2 regions of the Comamonas sp. FG99 genome follow, and region 1 is predicted to be linked to the other one. Evidence: riboswitches for the same ligand, from Rfam matches in the RefSeq annotation. Region 1 holds a riboswitch; the other holds the start of a gene.
What was found. Region 1 has a riboswitch for glycine ahead of ACODRX_RS03015 (D-amino acid dehydrogenase). Riboswitches for the same ligand answer to the same signal wherever they lie in the genome.

Region 1 (7,891 bases):
GGCTGGTGGGCTCGTTCTACATCACCGCCCTGCTGTTCGTGCTGGTCATCCTGGGCCTGGTGGCGCGCCTGTGCGGTTTCTCGGTGATCAAGCTGATCCGCTACCTCAAGGCCGAGCTGCTGCTGGTGCTGGGCACCTCCTCGTCCGAGTCGGCCCTGCCTTCGCTGATGGAGAAGATGGAGAAGGCCGGCTGCAGCAAGTCCGTGGTGGGCCTGGTCGTGCCCACCGGCTATTCGTTCAACCTGGACGGCACCAATATCTACATGACGCTGGCGGCGCTGTTCATCGCCCAGGCCACCGACACCCACCTGACGCTGGGGCACCAGATCGCCTTGCTGCTGGTGGCCATGCTCAGCTCCAAGGGGGCCGCGGGCGTGACGGGCGCGGGCTTCATCACGCTGGCCGCGACGCTGGCGGTGGTGCCCGAAGTGCCGGTGGCCGGCATGGCGCTGATCCTGGGCGTGGACCGCTTCATGAGCGAATGCCGCTCCCTCACCAACTTCATCGGCAATGCGGTGGCCACCGTGGTGGTGTCGCGCTGGGAAAACGCGCTGGACTACACCCGGCTGAACGCAGCGCTGGACGGCGAGGATCTGCCCGACGCCGTGGCCGCTTGATCAGATCAGCACCAGCTTGGCGCCCGCCCAGGCCAGCAGCAGCGAGAGGGCCGAGCGGATCAGCCGCTCGGGCGCGCGGGTCACCAGGCGCGCGCCGATCCAGATGCCGGGCAGCGAACCGGCCAGCAGCTGCGCCAGCAGCGGCCAGTCGACCGAGCCGAGCGATGCATGGCCGAGGCCCGCCACCAGCGTGAGGGGCACGGCATAGGCGATGTCCGCCGCGATGATGCGCGGTAGCGGCAGCAGCGGGAACACCAGCAGCAGCACCGAGACGCCGATCGCGCCGGCGCCCACCGAGGTGAAGGTAACCATGGTGCCGATCACCGCGCCCAGCAGTACCGGCAGGCTCCAGTGGCGCGCCTTCAGCGCGGCGGCTGCGTCCTGGCCCTGGGGTTCGCTGCGGCGCGGCTGGGAAAAGACCAGCACCTTGTAGGCGGTGGCCGCGGCGGTGAGCAGCAGCGCCGCGCCCAGCGTGGTGGTCATGATGTGCTGCACGCGGGCGCTGTCCGGCCCCAGCCGCCGCAACACCCACAGCGCGAGCAGCGCGGCGGGGATGCTGCCGGCGCACAGCTGCGCCACCACGGGCCAGGGCACCAGCCGCTGGCGGGCCAGGCTGGCGGTGCCGCCCAGCTTGGTGAAGGCCGCGAACAGCAGGTCGGTGCCCACCGCCATATAGGGCTTGACGCCAAAGAAGAAGATCAGCACCGGCGTCATCAGCGAGCCGCCGCCCACGCCGGTCAGGCCCACGATCAGGCCGACGCCAAAGCCCGCGAAAACAAACGCAAATTCCTGCATGGCCGCGACTGTAGGCGAGGCGGCATATGGATCGAACGATTATTTCGTGCTTTTCTTATGTGGATCGCCGTATATGGAAATGGCCGGCTACAGCCCGAGCACGATTTTTCCGCCGCTGGCCCTGGCGCGCGAGCAGCAGCTCATCATCTTGGTGCAGGCCGCGCGCTCGGCGCGCGTGAGCACCATGTCGCGGTGGTCGACCTCGCCGGCCAGCACCGGCACCTCGCAGGATCCGCACAGGCCTTCGCGGCAGTCGCTCTCGATGTCGATGTTGGCGCCGCGCAGCGCATCGAGCAGGGTCTGGTCGCTAGCCACCTGCAGGGTGAGGCCCGATTCGCGCAGCTCGACCTCGAAGCCGTGTTCCTTGCTCGGGTCGAGCGCGCCCAGGGTGGTGGCGAAATGCTCCACCCGCAGGCTGTCCTCGGGCCAGTGGCGGCAGGCCTGCTCCAAGCCATCGAGCAGGCGCTGCGGGCCGCAGGCATAGATCCGGGCGCCGGGGCGCACGGCGGCCAGCAGGGCGGCGTAGTCGGCGCGCCGGCCTTCTTCGCCCGCATGGACGTGCAGCCGCTCGCCATGCTGCGCCTGCAGGTCTGGCAGGAGCGCCATGCGCCGGCGCTGCCGGGCGCTGTAGTGGATTTCATACGAGATGCCTAGCGCCTTGGCGCGCGCGGCCATGGCGGCGATCGGCGTGATGCCTATGCCGCCGGCCACCAGCATCAGGTGCTGTGCGCTCTCGTCGAGCTGGAAGTGGTTGCGCGGGCCGCGCACCTGCACCTGCATGCCGGCCTGCAGTTGGTTGTGCACCCAGGCCGAGCCGCCGCGGCCGTGCTCCTCGCGCAGCACGGCGATTTCATAGATATCGGCCTGCTGCGGATCGCCGCACAGCGAGTACTGGCGTGAGATTCCAGTGTCGCCGCACTGCAGGTCGATGTGCGAGCCGGGCGTCCAGCGCGGCAGCTGGCGGCCGTCGGGGGCCTTGAGGCGTATGCGCAGCACGTCCTCGGCAATGGCCTCAACGCGGTCCACCAGCATGCTGCGGCTCGCCTGGCCGTGCGAGGATTCGCCTATGCGCACGGCCTGGCGCTGCTGCAGCAGCGCGGGGTTGGCGCGTTCGGGATTGCGCGCCGGGTCCCACTCGACCCACAGGTGCTCGGGGCCGCGGAACGAGGTGTTGGGCACATAGCTGAAGCGCTGCTCTGCCAGCCGCATATGGGGCAGGCGGCGGGCGAATTCCTCCAGGAAGATCTGCATCTCCATGCGCGCCAGGTTCTTGCCCATGCACTGGTGCGAGCCGTAGCCAAAGGTCAGGTGGTCGCTGGCGTTGTCGCGCTCGATGTCGAAGAAATCGGCATCGACGAAGTGCCCCTCGTCGTGGTTGGCCGACGAGGTGACGATGAGCAGCTTGGAGCCCGCCGGGATCGGCTGGCCGCCGATCACCACGTCCCGGGTGGCCAGGCGCCGCCAGGCGGCGACCGAGCCGTTGTGGCGCAGGCACTCTTCCACCGCGCCGGGGATCAGCGACGGGTCGCGGCAAATAGCCTGCCAGGCCTCGGGGTGCTGCAGCAAAAGCTTCACCGCGTTGGCGGTGGCATTGGCGGTGGTCTCGTGGGCGGCGACGATGCCGGCCATCATCATCGAGTGCAGGTACGAGTCGGTGACGACCTCGGGCAGCTCCCTTTGCCTGCGGATGCCGTACTGCATCCAGCCATCGGCATCGGGGTTGGCGCGCATCTTGTCCAGCACCTGGCCCGCGTATTGCCAGAACCGGCCCACCGCATGGGCCACCGCCACCTGCTCCTCGGGCCTGGGGCGGCCCCAGGTGTTGACCGTGTGGGCGATGCTGTACTTGCGCAGCGTGTCCATGTCGTCCTCGGGCACGCCGAGAAAGTGCATGGCCACGGTGAGCGGCACTTCCCACAGCATCTGGTCCACCAGGTCGGCGCGGCCGTCGGCTATGAAGCGGTCCACGTATTCGCGCGCCAGCCGGCGCACCATGGGCTCGTGGTGCGCCAGCTGCTCGGGCGTGAACGGCTCCATCAGCGCGCGGCGGCGCGGCATGTGGGCCGGCTCGTCCTCGTTGACCAGGGTGCGGTTGAGCGCGAAGCCGTAGGAGGCCAGCACCGCATTGGCCGCATCGCCCGTGGGCGTGATCTTCTCCAGCGCGATCGACGGGCTGTAGGTGAGGTTGTCGCGGAAGATGGCCTTGATGTCGTCGAAGCGTGTGACCACCCAGTAGCCCAGCTGCGGGCTGTAGAACACAGGCTCCTGCTCGCGCGCCCAGCGCACATACTCGGGCGGGTCCTGCTGGTAGCCGTCGCTGAAGGGGTCGAAGGCGGCGGCGCCCAGGCTCACCGGGCAACCGGTGGGGCCGCTGCGGCCCGAGGGCCGGGTGAGCTGGCTGTGGTCGATGGGGCAGCGGGCGGATGCCATGTTCACTCCAGCGTGATGTGCAGGTCCTTGATCAGCTTCTGCCAGCGCGTGCTCTCGCTGTTGATCAGGGCCTGGAACTGCTCGGGCGTGTTGCCCACCGGCTCCACGCCGAAGTCGATGAGCTTTTGCTTGACCGCGGGCTCGTTGATCGCGGCCACCACCTGCTTGTTCAGGGTGGCGATCACCGGGGACGGCGTCTTGGCCGGCGCCACCATGCCGACCAGCGCCGCCGCATCGACCTTGGGCAGGCCCAGCTCGGCGAAGGTCGGCACCTCGGGCAGCTGCGGCAGGCGCGTGGCATTGGCCACGGCCAGCGGCTTGACCTTGCCGCCCTTGATGAACCCCGCGCCCGCGGCCAGGTCCACCATCATCGCCGGAACCTGGCCGCCGGCCACGTCGCCCAGCGCAGGCGCCGCGCCGCGGTAGGGCGCATGCACCAGCGACAGGCCGGCCTCCACCTTCAGCAGCTCCATCGCCAGGTGGTGCGGGCTGCCCGCGCCGGCCGAAGCGTAGTTCAGCCCCTGCTTGCTGGCCTTGGCCTTGGCGATGAAATCGCGGGCATCGGCAAAGCCGGCGTTCGGATTGACCACCAGGATCATCGGAAAGCGTCCCATCAGCGTGACCGGCGCCAGATCCTTGGAGGGGTTGTAGCTCAGCGTCTTGTACAACACCGGGTTGTAGATCAGCGTGCCGTTGTCGGCCGAGAGCACGGTGTAGCCGTCGGCCGCGGCGCGCGCGGTTTCGGAGGCGGCGATCGCGGTGTTGCCGCCGGGCTTGTTGTCCACCACCACCGGCTGCTTGATGTGGGCCGACAGCGCCTGCCCGATGGTGCGGGCCAGGAAGTCCGAGCCGCCGCCCGCCGCATAGGGCACTAGCCAGCGGATCGGCTTGGAGGGGTAGGCATCGTCGGCCCAGGCGCCGGTGGACATGCCGGCCAGGGCGGACAGCGCCAGCAGGCTGGCGGCGAAAGCGCGTTTTTTCATCGAAAGTCTCCGTGAACAGGTTCTAAGCCATTGTGGCGCCATGCATGGCGCAATGGCAGAGAAAACCCGTATATCCAATATCAGGGGATTTCCCTATATTTGCCCCCAAGGCTGTCAGCCTGGTGATGCCGAGAGAGACTGTTGCGTGCCCGCGTGCCGCATACAGCGCCGAAGGAGCAACCGCCCCGGAAACTCTCAGGCAAAAGGATCGGCATCACCGTCCATGCACTCTGAAGAATGTCCGGCGCCGTTGTCCGCCGGGCATACCGAAGGAGCAAGCGATCATCGCCCCGGCGATGCTGCGTGAATCTCTCAGGTCCAGAACAGAGGGGGCGTCCGGTGCACATGGTGTGCCCGGGCTCCACCTTTGACACATCCGGGACCTGATCCATCATGAAGAAAACCATCGCCGTCATCGGTGGCGGAATCACTGGCGTGACCACGGCCTACGCGCTGGCCCAGCGCGGGTTTGCCGTCACCTTGTTCGAAAAGCAGCGCTACGCCGCCATGGAAACCTCGTTTGCCAACGGCGGGCAGCTCTCGGCCTCGAATGCCGAGGTGTGGACCCATTGGTCCACCATTCTGAAGGGCCTCAAGTGGATGCTCAAGAGCGATGCGCCGCTGCTGGTCAACCCCAAGCCAAGCTGGCACAAGCTCTCGTGGTTCTTCGAATTCCTCGCGGCGATCCCGCACTACCAGAGGAACACCGTTGAAACCGCCAGGCTGGCCATTGCGGCCCGCGAGCACCTTTTTGCCTGGGCCGCGCAAGAGGGCATCGACTTCGACCTGAAGCAGAAAGGCATCCTCCATATCTACCGCAACAAGGCCGGCTTCGAGCATGCGGGCATGGTCTCGAAGCTGCTGGCCCAGGGTGGGCTGGAGCGGCGCGCACTGACGCCGCAGGAGATCCGGGACATCGAGCCGACCCTGTCCGGCGCCTTCTATGGCGGCTACTTCACCGAGAGCGACTCGACCGGCGACATCCACAAATTCACCAGCGGGCTGGCTGCCGCCTGCGTGCGCCACGGGGTGCGCTGCCTGTACGGCCAGCAGGTGCTGTCCGTGGCGGCCGATGGCCGGCAGGCCCGCGTGACCGCGAGCGATGCGCAGGGCACGTCCACCTCCAGCTTCGACGGCATCGTGGTCTGCGCCGGCACCGCCAGCCGCATGCTGGCAGCCCAGCTGGGGGACCGCGTCAATATCTATCCGGTCAAGGGCTATTCCATCACCGTCAACCTGCTCGATGAAGCCAGCCGCGCCGCGGCGCCGGTGGTGAGCCTGCTGGACGACGAGACCAAGCTGGTCACCAGCCGCCTGGGCGAAGAGCGCTTTCGGGTGGCGGGCACCGCGGAATTCAATGGCTACAACCGGGATATCCGGGCCGACCGGATCCGGCCCCTGGTCGAGTGGGTGCAGGCCTGCTTTCCCGGTGTCAGCACCCGCAGCGTCGTGCCATGGGCCGGCCTGCGCCCGATGATGCCCGACATGCTGCCGCGCATCGGGCGCGGCAGCAAGCCCGGTGTCTTCTACAACACAGGCCACGGCCATCTGGGCTGGACCTTGTCGGCGGTGACCGCCAGCATGCTCGGGGATATTGCGCAGCAGGCGATGGGGCCGGCTGCAGCGGTGTAGCAGGCGAAGGCATGGCGCGGCATACCGCGCCGTGCCTTGCCCTCACTGCACCAAATCGTACACCGCACGCAGGCGCTGCGTGTCGCGGCCCAGGCGGCGGCTGTCGGGCAGGCGGCCTACCCAGCGCATCCGGCGTACGGTGGTGTCGAGCGCCGCGCGCGCGCTGGCATCCAGCTGGTCATGCCATTGCTGCCAGTGCGGGCGGGCGGCGCCGAGCATGCCGGCCTGGCGCAGGAAGAGCGCGCTGGAGTGGGCGTAGCACAGCGCGTCCTTGACGATGCACAACTCGCGCGGCAGCGTGGCCAGCGGGTCGTCCTCGAAGTCGATGTAGCCGATCACGTCGTCGGGGCAGCGCACCATGTTGCGCGCAAAGCCCTGGCTCAGGCAGGTGCCGCTGCCGTGCACCCGCTGCATGGCGGCAAAGCCCCGCCGCCACAGCCACAGCGCCTGCTGCGGTGCATGGCGTGCGGCGTTCTCGATCTCGTCGGCCAGCGACGGCGTGGCCTGGCCCGGCGCGCCCAGGTGGCGCATCAGAAAGCCGTCTTCCTCGACAGCCAGCACGGCGGGCACGCGCAGCCCGCGCGCGGCCAGGTCGCGCAACCGCCGCACCTCGGTGGCGATGGCCTCGCGGCCGCCGGGGTTGACCACGGGCTGCAGCACATCCACCTTGAGCAGCCGCGCGGCCATGCCCAGCAGCCGGTAGCGCCAGGCAGCGATCGGCGGGCCGGCGCGCTTGAGCCAGACCGACTCGCCGGGCAGTTCGTAGCGCACGACGTTGAAGCTTTGCGCCTGCAGGTGCGAGCGCAGGAACGCGGTGTAGTCGGTGGCGGTGAGTGCGTGGTTCAAGGCGTGGCGGAGATTTAGATCAAGGCTGCATTGTCGCCGGTGGCGCTGGCCTGCTGGCGTTCTTCGGCCTTGCGGGCTCGGGGCGCCGACGGCTTGATCGACGGCGTCGCCGCCTGGAAGCTCTCGGCGCTGGCCAGCGGCCAGTAGGTTCGGAACACCTGGTGCTGCCGCTCCAGCTCGTGCAGCAGCGCGCCGGGCTGCACCTGCAGCAGCAGGTTGGAAAGCAGGCGCACCTCGGTGTCGCTGATGCGTCGCACGATGTGGTGGGCGCTGAAATCGCCCGGGTGCTGCAGCCCGGCGGCCTGCACCATCTCTTGCAGCGCATGCAGCGTGCTCTTGTGGAACTGGGCCACGCGCAGGGCCTTGTCGGGCACCACCAGCGCCTGCTGGCGCAGCGGGTCCTGCGTGGTCACGCCGGTGGGGCAGTTGCCGGTGTGGCAGCTCTGCGCCTGGATGCAGCCCAGCGCCATCATGAAGCCGCGCCCGGCGTTGCACCAGTCCGCGCCCAGCGCCATCATGCGCGCGATGTCGAAGGCGGTGATCACCTTGCCCGCCGCGCCGATCTTGATGCGCTCGCGCAGGTTCACG
Region 2 (7,891 bases), on a different contig from region 1:
CAGGTCCACATGGTCGGCGCGCAGCTTGGCAAGGCTCTCGCGCAGGCTGGGCACCAGTTTGGCCCTGGCGTAGTTGTCGGTCCAGATCTTGGTGGTCACGAACAGCTCGGAGCGCGGCACGCCGCTTTCGGCAATCGCCTGGCCGACCTCGGCCTCGTTGTTGTAGATCTGCGCGGTATCGATGGCGCGGTAGCCCAGCTCCAGCGCGTTGCGCACCGAATCGATCACCGTCTGGCCGTTCAAGCGGAAGGTGCCGACACCAAAGGAAGGGATGCTCATGGAAAGACTCCGGAATCAAGGGTAAAAAAAGCCCCCCACGCTTGCTCACTGCGTGTAGCCGCTGCCCCCCGAGGGAGGCGCTTTTGCCTTGGGGCGGCCCGGCGGCAAAAAAGGCCGGTCAACGGGCTCTGAGATTCTGGGCTCCAGTGTGCCCGGTTAATATTTGCAGATTAAGCCCTGTATTGAGTAAATTCTATTGATTTAAATTCAATAATGAAGACCACCCTCGACGAACTCCAGGCCCTGGTGGCGGTGGTGGACACGGGCTCCATCACCGCCGCCGCGGAGCTGCTGGGGCTGACCGTCTCGGCCACCAGCCGCACGCTGAGGCGGCTGGAAGAAAAGCTGCAGACCACTTTGCTGCGCCGCACCACGCGCCGGCTGGAACTGACCGAGGAAGGCGCCGCCTTCGTGCCGCAGGCGCGCGCCATCCTGGCCTCGGTCGACGCGGCCGAGGAGCAGATGGCCGCGCGGCGCCAGCGCCCGGCCGGCCGGCTGCGGGTCGATGCCGCCATGCCCTTCCTGCTGCATGTGCTGGTGCCGCTGATTGCTGGATTCCGCGAACACTACCCCGAGGTGGAGCTGGAACTCAATTCGAACGAAGGCATCGTCGACCTGATCGAAAAGCGCACCGACGTGGCCTTGCGCATCGGCATGCTGAAAGACTCCACGCTGCACGCCCGCCCGGTAGCCAGCAGCCGCATACGGGTGCTGGCCAGCCCCGCCTACCTGAAGCGCCACGGCACGCCCGGCGCAGTCAGCGAGCTGGCACGGCACACGCTGCTGGGCTTCACCCAGCCCGAGACACTGAACGACTGGCCGCTGCGCGATGCGGCCGGCGCCCCCCTGCGCGTGCGCCCGGCCATCGGCGCATCCAGCGGCGAGACGCTGCGCCACATGGCGCTGGCCGGGCTTGGCATCGTCTGCCTGTCGGACTTCATGACGCGCGCAGACCGCAGCAGCGGCGCGCTGGTGCCATTGCTTGCACAGCAGACGCTGGATGTGCGCCAGCCTATCCACGCGGTCTACTACCGCAACACCGCACTGGCCGCGCGCATCACCTGCTTTGTCGACCATGTGGCCGAGGCGCTCGGCCGGCGGGCATTCGAAGACTAGGGCCCGGGCTCCGGCCACAGTCACACCCCCAGTGGCAGATCCGCCTTCTTCAGCGTGCGCAGCACAAAGCTCGACTGGCTGTGGCGTATGCCCTTGATCTTGTAGAGCTGCTCGCGCAGCAGCCGCTCGTAGTCGCGCGTGTCCTTCACCACCACGCGCAGCAGGTAGTCGTATTCGCCGGAGACCAGGTGCGCCTCCACCACTTCGGGAATGGTCGCCAGCACCTCGCCGAACTTCTCCAGCGTATTGTCGGAGTGGCTGTCGAGCGTGACCTGCACCAGCACCGTGTCGCCCAAGCCCAGCGCCTGCGGATTCAGGCGCACGGTATAGCCTTCGATCACTCCGGCCTCCTCCAGCTTCTTGATGCGCCCCCAGCAAGGCGAAGGGCTCAGACCCACCGCATGGCCTATGTCTTGCAGGCTGGCGCGGCTGTTGGCCTGCAGCACCGCAAGAATTTTCCGATCCAAACGATCAAGCAGCATATTTTTTCACCAAAATCCTTTGAGAAGAATTTTTTCCTAAATTATGGCGAATTATCAGACAAATCAAAAATTCTTCCCAGTGCTTGGAGCGCATACTTTCTGCATCGAAACACTTTTACCGAAGCCGCTTTCTTGCAGAGCCCGTTTACCGACAGTCCCTCGCATGCCCGGCTCCCAGGCGGTTACCGCTGTCTGGGAGCTGTTGCATTGGCACAGCTGCCCCTCCCGGGCGTGGCATAGTTCGCCCTGTTCCCAAAGACCTTGTTTTCCATCCCATCCATGAGCAACCCCGATTTTTGCGCCCAGGCCATGGTGCTGGCCGCCGGCCGCGGCGAACGCATGCGCCCGCTGACCGACCACACCCCCAAGCCCCTGCTGCCGGTGCGCGGCAAGCCGTTGATGCAATGGTCCATGGAAGCGCTGGCGCAGGGCGGCGTGCGCCGCATGGTCATCAACACCGGCTGGCTGGGTGCGCAGGTGGCCGCCCAGTGGCCCGAGGCACCGGCCGCGGCCCGGCTCGCAGGCGCCGAGGTACAGATACGCTACTCGCGCGAAGACCTGGATTTCGGCGGCGGCATAGAGACCAGCGGCGCAATCAGCCGCGCCCTGCCCTGGCTGGACGACAGCTTCTGGCTGGTATCGGGCGATGTGTTCATGCCTGGCTTCGCCTTCGCCGAAGCGCTGCGCGCGCGCTTCGCCGCCAGCGGCGAGCTGGCGCACTTGTGGCTGGTGCCCAATGCGCCGCACCATCCGCGCGGCGATTTCATCCTGGAGGCCGACGGCCGCGCCACCAATCCGCAGCCCGGCGACGAGCGCCAGCGCCTCACCTATGGCTGCGTGGCGCTGCTCAGGAAGGAACTGTTCCAGCTACCCTACTGCGACATCCCGCCCGGCAACCCGCAGGGTATCAAGATGCCGCTGGTGCAGCAGCTGCGCGCCGCCATGCAGGCCGGCCGCTGCGGCGCCACCCGCTATGACGGCCCCTGGACCGACGTGGGCACGCCCGCGCGGCTGGCCAGCATCGCCTGAACGGGTCGCCGCCCACCCCCTTGGCGGGTGGCTCACAGCTTTCCCTGCTGCAATGCAAATAATTCCTGTTTAGATTAGGATTGCACGCCAGCCTATCCCGTCCATTGCCACAGCCCATCCCCATGGCCCCATCCCGCCCGGTACTTCACTCCCTGATCCTGGCCTGCGCAAGCGCATCCGCCTGCCTGGCATGGCCTGCCGCCACAGCGGCCGACATAGCGGTGGGCACACCGCTGCAAGGCAGGCTGGAGGCCGCGCAGTCGCAGCGCTGGCGCGTGCAACTGCCTGCCGGCCATGTGGTGCAAGGCGATGTCAACGGCCCCGGCGCGGTGCTGGATCTGCTCGATGCCGAGGGCCGCCACCTGCGCCGGCTGGCCGATGCCGAGCACGGCCTGCAAGACTTTAGCTGGCAGGCGCAGGCTGGGCAGCAGTTGCAGCTGCGGGCCGGATCGCAGGGCGCCCCCTACACGCTGCAGCTGCGCCGCACACTGGCGCCGGCAACCGGCTCGGCCGCGCAAGCGCCCCGCCCCGAAAGCCAGCGCCTGCAGGCGCTGGCGCAATCCCTGGCGGCTGGCGGCAATACCGAGGCCTTCTGGCAGGAGCGCGAACGGCAGGGCACGCCGCTGGTCGAGCCGCTGTCCGAGCGCGAATCGCTGGTCACCTTCCTGTGGCGCGGCGGCGCGCAGACCCAGAGCGTGCGGCTGTTCGGCAGCCCTTCGGGCGAGCACGATCCGCTGCAGCGCCTGGATGCCAGCGACGTCTGGTGGGCGAGTTTTCGCATGCCGTCCAGCGCCCGCCTGTCCTACCGGCTCGCGCCCGACGTGCCGCGCGTGCAAGGCACGCCGCAGGAGCAGCGCCGCATGATCCTGGCCACCGCGCAGCGCGATCCGCTGAACCCGCATGTATTCCCGGCGCAGGCCGACGCGGGGCTCGACGCCTTCCAGGGCCATTCGGTGCTGGAACTGCCGCAGGCCCCGCGCCAGCCCTGGATCGCCGCCCGCTCCGGCGTGCCCCAGGGCCAGCTGACGCAGCACCTGCTGCCCAGCCGCATCCTCGGCAACGAGCGCGCGGTCTGGCTCTACCGCCCGGCGCATGCCAGGCCGCAGGCGCTGCTGGTGCTGTTCGACGCCCATGCCTACCGGCAGGACGTGCCCACGCCGCGCATCGTGGACAACCTGCTGGCCGACGGGCTGATCCCGCCCACCGCCGTGGTGCTGCTGGCCAACCCCAGCCCCGCAGCGCGCGCCGCCGAGCTGCCGCCCAACCCGCGCTTCACTCGTTTTCTCGACGAGGAGCTGATGCCCTGGGTACGCGCCCAGGGCCTGGCGCAGGCGCCCGCGGCCACGGTGGTCGCCGGCTCGAGCTACGGCGGCCTGGCTTCGGCCCATGCGGGCCTCATGCTGCCGCAGTGGTTCGGCCGGGTGCTGAGCCTGTCGGGCTCGTTCTGGTGGGCGCCGCCCGGCGAGCGGCCGGGCTGGATGATGCGCCGCTATGCCCAGGAGCCCCGGCGCGAGCTGCGCCTGTACCTCGATGCCGGCCGCTACGAAGCGGCGCGCGCGGGGCAGGACGGCATCCTGGAAACCAATCGCCATCTCGGCGACGTGCTGCGCGCCAAGGGCTACGCGCTGACCCAGCGCGAGCACGCCACCGGCCATGACTACCTGCACTGGCAGGGCGCGCTGGGCTGCGGCCTGGTGGCGCTGCTCAACCCCGAGCGCTTTGCGCAAGGCTTGCCGGTTTGCGACGGATTGAGCGACTGAGCCCCCGGCGCTTCCGCTACAATCCACCCGGTCAGGAGAGAGCCTTGCAATACAGGCCGCCGAAGGCGCAGGTACCCACTGAACGCTCAGGCAAAAGGACTGGCAAACGCCTTGCTCGCCAAGGCGTCACCTTGCTGGAGAGAGGTGCGGCGCACGCCGCATCCACCGAAGGAGCAAGCCCCGGTTACGGGGTGAATCTCTCAGGTAAAGCGGACAGCGGGGCAAACCGCATGCAGCGCCATCGGTGCGCGGCATGCGCCATTGATTTGCCCACAGCCACTCCGAGTTGCCCATGACCGCTTCCGCCCTCCAAACCACGCCGCTCAACGCCCTGCACCTGGAGCTGGGCGCCCGCATGGTGCCTTTCGCCGGCTACTCCATGCCGGTGCAGTACCCCGAGGGGCTGATCGCCGAGCACAAGCACACCCGCGCCAGCGCCGGCCTGTTCGATGTGTCGCACATGGGCCAGCTGCGCCTGGTGGGCCCGGATGCCGCCGCGGCCTTCGAATCGCTGATGCCGGTGGACGTGATCGACCTGCCGGTGGGCAAGCAGCGCTACGGCCTGCTGCTGAACGACGAAGGCGGCATCCTCGACGACCTGATGTTCTTCAACCAGGGCGAGGATTCGCTCTTCGTGATCGTCAACGGTGCCTGCAAGGCGACCGACATCGCCCATATCCAGGCACGCATCGGCGGCCGCTGCCAGGTGCTCCCCATGCCCGGGCACGGCCTGCTGGCGCTGCAGGGCCCGCTGGCGGTCCAGGCGCTGTCGCGCCTGGCGCCGGGCGCCGAGAAGCTGGTGTTCATGACCGGTGGAACATTCGATGTCGACGGCATTCCCTGCTTCATCACCCGCAGCGGCTACACCGGCGAGGATGGCTTCGAGATCTCGGTGCCCGGCGAGCAGGCCGAGGCGCTGGCGCGCAAGCTGCTGGCCCAGCCCGAGGTCAAGCCCATCGGCCTGGGCGCGCGCAACTCGCTGCGGCTGGAAGCCGGCCTGTGCCTGTACGGCAGCGACCTGGACACCACCACCACGCCGCCCGAGGCCGCGCTGAACTGGGCCATCCAGAAGGTGCGCCGCAGCGGCGGCGCGCGCGCCGGGGGCTTTCCCGGCGCCGACAAGGTGCTGGCGCAGATCGACAATCCCGCCCTGCTTGCGCGCAAGCGCGTGGGCCTGGTGGCGCTGGAGCGCATTCCGGTGCGCGAGCAGGTGGAGCTGCAGGATGCCGGCGGCAGGACCGTCGGCGTGGTCACCAGCGGTCTGCTCGGCCCCTCGGTGGATCGGCCCATTGCCATGGCCTATGTGGACGCGGCGCTGGCCACGGTGGGCCAAAAGCTCGACGCCATCGTGCGCGGCAAGCGCGTGCCGATGGAAGTGGCGCCCATGCCCTTCATACCGCCCAACTACTTCCGCGGATAACATCACGCAGCCGCCGGCATGCCTGCTGGCGGCCAACCCTTTCTTTCCCTCTCTAGCTCCCGGAGCCCACATGACTGTCAAATTCTCCAAAGAACACGAATGGATCAACGCCGCCGATGCCAGCGCGGCCGTGGTCGGCATCACCGTGCATGCGCAGGACGCGCTCGGTGACGTGGTCTTCGTCGACCTGCCCGAGGTGGGCGCGAGCTTCGGCCAGGGCGACGTGGCCGGCGTGGTCGAATCGGTGAAGGCCGCCGCCGACGTGTACATGCCCGTCTCCGGCGAGATCGTCGAAGTCAACGAAGCCCTGCGCGCCGACCCTTCGCTGGCCAACAGCGACCCGCTGGGCGCCGGCTGGTTCTTCAAGGTCAAGCTGGCCGATGCCGGCCAGCTTGACGGCCTGCTCGACGAAACCGCCTACAACGAGTTCGCCCAAGCAAGTTAAGCGTTGTGCGACGGGCGTTTTGCGTACACCGCGCCAAACGCCCGTCGTCCTGCTTCGCCTAACGCAAAACCCTCAACGTTCACCTCCCCTATGCTGATGCCCTCCACCCCGTCTCTCGCAGCGCTGGAAAACCCCAGCGAGTTCCTGCCCCGCCATGTAGGCATCGATGCCGCAGGCGAAGCGCACATGCTGTCCGCCATCGGCGTGGCCTCGCGCCAGGCGCTGATCGAGAGCGTGGTGCCCGCATCCATCGTGCGCCGCCAGCCCATGGAGCTGCCCGCGGCCGTAAGCGAAGCCGCCGCGCTGGATGAGCTCAAGGCCATCGCCGGCAAGAACCGGCTGCTCAAGAGCTTCATCGGCCAGGGCTACTACGGCACGCACACGCCCGGCGTGATCCTGCGCAACATCCTCGAAAACCCAGCCTGGTACACCGCCTACACGCCCTACCAGGCCGAAATCTCGCAAGGCCGCATGGAGGCGCTGGTCAACTTCCAGACCATGGTCTGCGACCTGACGGCCATGCCGATCGCCAACGCCTCCATGCTCGACGAGGCCACCGCCGCCGCCGAGGCGATGACACTCGCCAAGCGCTCGGTCAAGAGCAAAAGCAACCGCTTCGTGGTCGCGGGCGATGCGCATCCGCAGACCATCGAGGTCATCCAGACCCGCGCCGCTCCCATGGGCATCGAGGTGGCACTGGCCAACTCGCTGGAAGAATGGAACACGCTGCTGGACGGCGACTACTTCGCCGTACTGGCCCAGTACCCCGCCACCAGCGGCCGCATCGACGACCTGCGCGCCGACGTGGACAAGGCCCATGCCAGGCAGGCCGCTTTCATCGTGGCCGCCGACCTGCTGGCGCTGACCCTCATCGCCCCGCCCGGCGAATGGGGCGCCGACATCGTCGTCGGCACCACGCAGCGCTTCGGCATGCCCATGGGCGCCGGCGGCCCGCACGCCGCCTTCATGGCCTGCCGCGACGAATACAAGCGCTCGCTGCCCGGCCGCCTGGTCGGCGTGAGCGTGGACGTGCACGGCAAGCCCGCCTACCGCCTTGCGCTGCAAACGCGCGAGCAGCACATCCGCCGCGAAAAGGCCACCTCCAACATCTGCACCGCCCAGGTGCTGCCGGCGGTGATCGCCAGCATGTACGCGGTCTACCACGGCCCCGAAGGCCTGGCTCGCATCGCGCAGCGCGTAGCGGCCTACACCGCCATCCTGGCCCACGGCCTGAAGGCGCTGGGCGCGCCGCTGCGCGAGCAATCGACTTTCGACACGCTGTCGCTGCACACCGCAGCAGCCACGCAGGCCATCGCCGAGCGCGCGGTATCCATGGGCGCCAACCTGCGCGTCTACTTCG

Region 2: another riboswitch for glycine. It lies ahead of gcvT (glycine cleavage system aminomethyltransferase GcvT); the one in region 1 lies ahead of ACODRX_RS03015 (D-amino acid dehydrogenase).

Annotation. Positions count from the first base shown of each region.
Region 1 is NZ_JBMDII010000003.1:55,331-63,221, forward strand. It holds gene ACODRX_RS02995 (dicarboxylate/amino acid:cation symporter) at 1-617, shown strand, start outside; gene ACODRX_RS03000 (sulfite exporter TauE/SafE family protein) at 618-1,412, opposite strand; gene ACODRX_RS03005 (cytochrome P450/oxidoreductase) at 1,500-3,842, opposite strand; gene ACODRX_RS03010 (Bug family tripartite tricarboxylate transporter substrate binding protein) at 3,845-4,825, opposite strand; glycine riboswitch at 4,945-5,046, shown strand; gene ACODRX_RS03015 (D-amino acid dehydrogenase) at 5,219-6,457, shown strand; gene ACODRX_RS03020 (BUD32 family EKC/KEOPS complex subunit) at 6,500-7,303, opposite strand; gene ACODRX_RS03025 (FMN-binding glutamate synthase family protein) at 7,318-7,891, opposite strand, start outside.
Region 2 is NZ_JBMDII010000048.1:7,836-15,726, reverse strand. It holds gene dkgB (2,5-didehydrogluconate reductase DkgB) at 1-279, opposite strand, end outside; gene ACODRX_RS22925 (LysR substrate-binding domain-containing protein) at 493-1,395, shown strand; gene ACODRX_RS22920 (Lrp/AsnC family transcriptional regulator) at 1,416-1,877, opposite strand; gene ACODRX_RS22915 (nucleotidyltransferase family protein) at 2,157-2,906, shown strand; gene fes (enterochelin esterase) at 3,029-4,666, shown strand; glycine riboswitch at 4,689-4,778, shown strand; glycine riboswitch at 4,791-4,893, shown strand; gene gcvT (glycine cleavage system aminomethyltransferase GcvT) at 4,959-6,086, shown strand; gene gcvH (glycine cleavage system protein GcvH) at 6,157-6,531, shown strand; gene gcvP (aminomethyl-transferring glycine dehydrogenase) at 6,622-7,891, shown strand, end outside.